2 regions of the Nonomuraea sp. NPDC059194 genome follow, and region 1 is predicted to be linked to the other one. Evidence: riboswitches for the same ligand, from Rfam matches in the RefSeq annotation. Region 1 holds a riboswitch; the other holds the start of a gene.
What was found. Region 1 has a riboswitch for cyclic di-AMP ahead of ACFXJ8_RS04000 (C40 family peptidase). Riboswitches for the same ligand answer to the same signal wherever they lie in the genome.
Positions count from the first base shown of each region.

Region 2: another riboswitch for cyclic di-AMP. It lies ahead of ACFXJ8_RS35860 (hypothetical protein); the one in region 1 lies ahead of ACFXJ8_RS04000 (C40 family peptidase).

Region 1 is NZ_JBHZBH010000002.1:274,536-276,726, forward strand. Features, by position in the region: gene ACFXJ8_RS03995 (hypothetical protein) at 1-564, opposite strand, end outside; gene ACFXJ8_RS04000 (C40 family peptidase) at 635-1,066, opposite strand; cyclic di-AMP (ydaO/yuaA leader) riboswitch at 1,197-1,339, opposite strand; gene ACFXJ8_RS04005 (NlpC/P60 family protein) at 1,695-2,191, opposite strand, start outside.
Region 2 is NZ_JBHZBH010000042.1:12,474-14,664, reverse strand. Features, by position in the region: gene ACFXJ8_RS35870 (roadblock/LC7 domain-containing protein) at 1-154, shown strand, start outside; gene ACFXJ8_RS35865 (hypothetical protein) at 178-549, shown strand; cyclic di-AMP (ydaO/yuaA leader) riboswitch at 1,027-1,161, shown strand; gene ACFXJ8_RS35860 (hypothetical protein) at 1,320-2,162, shown strand.

The DNA of each region.
Region 1 (2,191 bases):
ATCGCCTGCCCCGGCGGAGATTCGGGCGGGCTCGGGCGCGCGTACGGCGTCGCCTGCCTCAGCCACCACGCGTGGCGCGTCCCCAGCGGCCAAGGGGGTGAGTTCGGGGGCGCGGGCGGCGTCGCCTGCCGCTGCGGCCACGTGGGTGAGTTCGTGGGCGAGGACGACGTCGCGGCCGACGGGCGTCAGGCGCGCGAACGCGTCGGGCAGGACGATCACCCGCCCCGCCGAGGCCAGCGCGGCCAGTCCATCGACGGATCCGGTGCCCGCGAGCGCGACCGCCTCGGCGGTGGTCCGGGGCACCAGCACCACCGGCCGTACGGCACGCCGCAGCACAGTGGAGACGGTCAGCGCCGCCGTATCGGCCCGGGAGGCCAGGTCACGCAGGAGGGCGGCCTCGGCGTGGTGGCCGACGACGAGCGAGCGCGGGCCGTACGCCAGGGTGACGCCTGACTCCCAGACCCCTCTGGCCTCGGGCGGCAGCCGTCGGCCCGCCGACCCCGCCACCGTGCAGATCGCCGGGCAGGCCAGCGCGGCCGCCAGCAGCGTTCTGCGGGTCACCACGGCTGCGATGCTAGCCCGAACACGCCGGAGCCCCGTCCAAGGGGGGTGGACGGGGCTCCGGGCGTCCGGCTCAGCCGCCGGGGCGGACCGCGCCGGCGAAGGAGGCCTTGCGCCAGCCGTTGAGCCTCTCGATCCGCACGGTCTTGCCAGTGCTCGGCGAGTGGATCATACGGCCGTTGCCGACGAACATGCCCACGTGGCCCTTCCCGCGGAAGAACATCAGGTCACCTGGCTTGAGGTTGCTCCACGTGACCTTCCTCTTGATGCGCGCGTACTGGCTGTACGTCACGCGCGGGATCTTGATGCCGGCCTTGGCCCAGGCGTACTGGACCAGTCCTGAGCAGTCGAAAGCGCCTGGGCCCGTGCCGCCGAAGCGGTAGGGGTCACCGAGCTGCTTTTTCGCCGCGGCGACGGCCTTGGCGGCCTTCACCTTCTGCCGAGCGGTGCTGGTCTGCCGCTTCGCCGTGGACGTCGACGTCGCGGCCGTCTTCACGGTGCTCACCGCGTTGACGGTCACGCTCGCCTGTGCCGTGGGTGCGTGGAGGACGACTCCTCCCATCGCCGCCACGACGCCGCTCAGGGCAAGGCAGGACAGACGGGTTTTCTTGACGGGGGTAGACAGAACGTCTCCTTGGGACTTCCACGAATGCCTACCGGGTTAGCTGACGGGTTCGGGCGTGGAAGTCGCCCTTCCGGCCCTCAGGCCGGATTCACCCCAGGAACGTGGGTCCCCGGCTCCGTGCTCCATGCCGCACGGACTCGGCAGGTCGGTCCGCGCACGACAGAGGGGGGACTCGGCGCGGCGACCAGCGGATCTTTATGCGTGCTCACCGGACACGCCTGGCGCCGGTGAACGTTGCGGGCGCCATGGCTTGGTCGCCGCGATGGGAGAAAGTACCCAAACGGCCAACGGCGGGCAAAGCCGAAGTAAAGCTGTCAAGATCACCGACCCATACTTGTCAGAACGGGATCCGCTGCTCCAGGAAACGCTCCGTTATCCGAAAGTGACGCTACTCACACTTGGACAAATGGCGACTTGTCAGGTCCCATCTGTCACTCAAGTCACACCCGTAACAGGGGTAGGTACGGCCTCGGCCTCGCACCGAGAGCGGTCGATGTCAGCCAGGGCACTACGGGCGGATGGCGCCGACGAGTCGCCTGCCGTAGGCGGACAGGGGGACGATCTTCACCACGTCCCCCGTCTGCGGCGCGTGCACGATCTTGCCGCCGCCCGCGTAGATGCTCACGTGCCCGAGGCCCTCGCTGAAGATGAGGTCGCCGGGCTGCAACGCGTCGAGGGAGACCCTGCGCTTGGCGCCCCACGCCCACTGCTCCCAGGTGGTGCGCGGCAGCGACACGCCGCCCGCCCGCCACGAGGCCTGGGTCAGGCCGGAGCAGTCCCAGCCGCCGGGGCCCGTCCCGCCGTACTGGTACGGCTTGCCGACCTGCGCGTAGGCGAAGGTGAGCACGGAGGCCGCGTTGCCGGAGGCCGAGCCCGTGTACTTGATGCCGGTGCTGTTCGGGTTGCCCACCTTGTAGGCGCCGAGCCTGCGCAGCAGCTTCTCCTGCTGCTCGATCAACTCGAGGACCTTGTCCTTTTCCGACTTGACCTCGTCGCGCAGCTTGT
Region 2 (2,191 bases), on a different contig from region 1:
CATCTCGGGCACCGCGGGCTTCGCCGCCTTCTACGCGGCCGGTCCCACGATCGTCCTCACAGTCCTGGCTGAGCCCGGTACCAACCTCGGGCTGCTGCGACTGGAGGGTCGCAAGACGGCGGCGAGCGTCGCCGCCATCGCATCGCGAAAGTGACTCAATCCACACGGAGGAAACGCATGGCCAGCATGGACGTCTCTCTCAAGGAGATGATGGCGATCGACGGCGCTGTCGGCGCCGTCGTGGTCGACTACGGCAGCGGCATGGCGCTGGGCGCCCTGGGCGGAGCCAAGGACCTGGACCTGCAGGTGGCGGCCGCGGGCAACACCGAGGTCGTCAAGGCCAAGTTGCGCACGATGGACTCCCTCGGCCTCAAGGACACCATCGAGGACATCCTCATCACGCTGACCGGCCAGTACCACATCATCAGGCCGATGACCGGCAGGGGCGGCAAGGGACTGTTCCTTTACCTCGCGCTGGACCGGGCCAGGGCCAACCTCGCGATGGCGCGGCACCGGCTGCGCGCGATCGAGGAGAAGCTCGAGGTCTGACGGACCGCGCCCCGTGTCCGCGGCGCGGCGGACACGGGGCGCCCCGTACGGCCAAGCAAAGCCGCGCCATCAGGGCCGCGCAAAGCGAAGCCGCACCACCAAAGCCGCGCAAAGCGAAGCCGCCCCACCAGGGCCGCGCAAAGCAAAGCCCGCCAGGGCCGCGCAAAGCGAAGCCGCCCCGCCAGGGCCGCGCCACCAGACCCGTACCGCTGGGGCCGCGCCCCTCGACGCCGTGACCAATCCGGCGTTCAACCAAGACTTTTTCATGATTTTTCGCCATTGATCGAATTACCGTGCCGGTCCCTGCGAAACCCGTTGTTTCGCAGGGGTTTCCGTGCCTTCTGCGCCTGTCGAATCGTGACGATAAAGGGTAGATCTTCTTTCCGATTCATGGCTTTGCTTTTGCCTTTGGGGTGGTTTGCCCCTAGAGTCCATTGCATTACCGAGCGGTGACCGAGCTCTTCACCAGGGAGAGTCGGCCGGTCGGCGCCGAATCCCGCGAACGCGGGAACCGGGGACCCATCTCCTTGGGGTGAATCCGGCCCAGTGCCGGTAGGGCATCTCCACGCCCGAACCCGTCAGCTAACCCGGTAGGCGAGATGGAGAGGACCATACTCGTGTACTTGCACCCCCCGAACTGAGCGGCGCCTTCTTCCCGCTTCCTTCGCGCTCCCTTTTTGCGTAGCGACTGTCAGGCCCATGCCCGGCTACGCCTTTGCCTGATCTTCATTTGAGCGCGGATCTCCCTATCCCTCGCACAAAGGACTTTCATGACCCGCCGCTTCGGCATGCGCGTTTCCGCCCTGCTCGTCACCACCACCCTCGCCGCCGGTACCGGCGCCGCCGCCGCTTTCGCCGAGCCCACCGCCCCCGACATCAGCCAGGCCACCGAGCAGCGGACCCTCCTCCAGGGATCCACCACCGCCTCCTACTACTGGGACGACGCCTCCGGCCGCGCCGGTGACACCGGTCTGCCCGCCAGTGGCATCTCGATGCGCAAGGGCCTTGCCGCCAGCCCGAGCTGGCCCCTCATGACCGAGGGCTACGTCATCTACAAGGGCAAGAAGGCCCCGTTCTTCGTCGGTGACCGCGGCCCCGGCAACCCCTCGAACAACGGCATCATGCTCGACCTCGACGCCAAGACCTTCGCCGACCTCACCGGCGGCAGGTTCAACCCCAACAGCCTGATGGTGAACGGCAACGGCGGTCAGGGCCACATCAAGGTCCAGTACGTCATCACCAAGTGGGGCGACGGCGTGGGCAAGAAGAACCACCCGGTCGCCTTCTCCAGCGGCGCGTGGAGCCGCAAGGACAGGAACCCGGCCAAGCCGCCGGTCGACCTGCTCGCCGTGGCTGAGAAGAAGAAGGCCGCCGAGGCCAAGAAGGTCGAGGTCGTCGCGAAGAAGGACGAGAAGAAGGGCGACGAGCAGGGCGGCGCGGCCGTCGAGCCCGCAGCCTTCGACTCGGGCACCACGACCACCGCCGCCCGTACCGAGACCAAGGACGAGAACGGCCACACCGGCACCGCGCTCGCCCTCATCGGCGGCCTGGCCATCGTCGGTGGCGCCGGCTACCTGGGCCGCGGCCACCTGCGCAAGGTCATCTCCCGCTAGGACCACCGAGGTCGCGACACGGCAGCGCA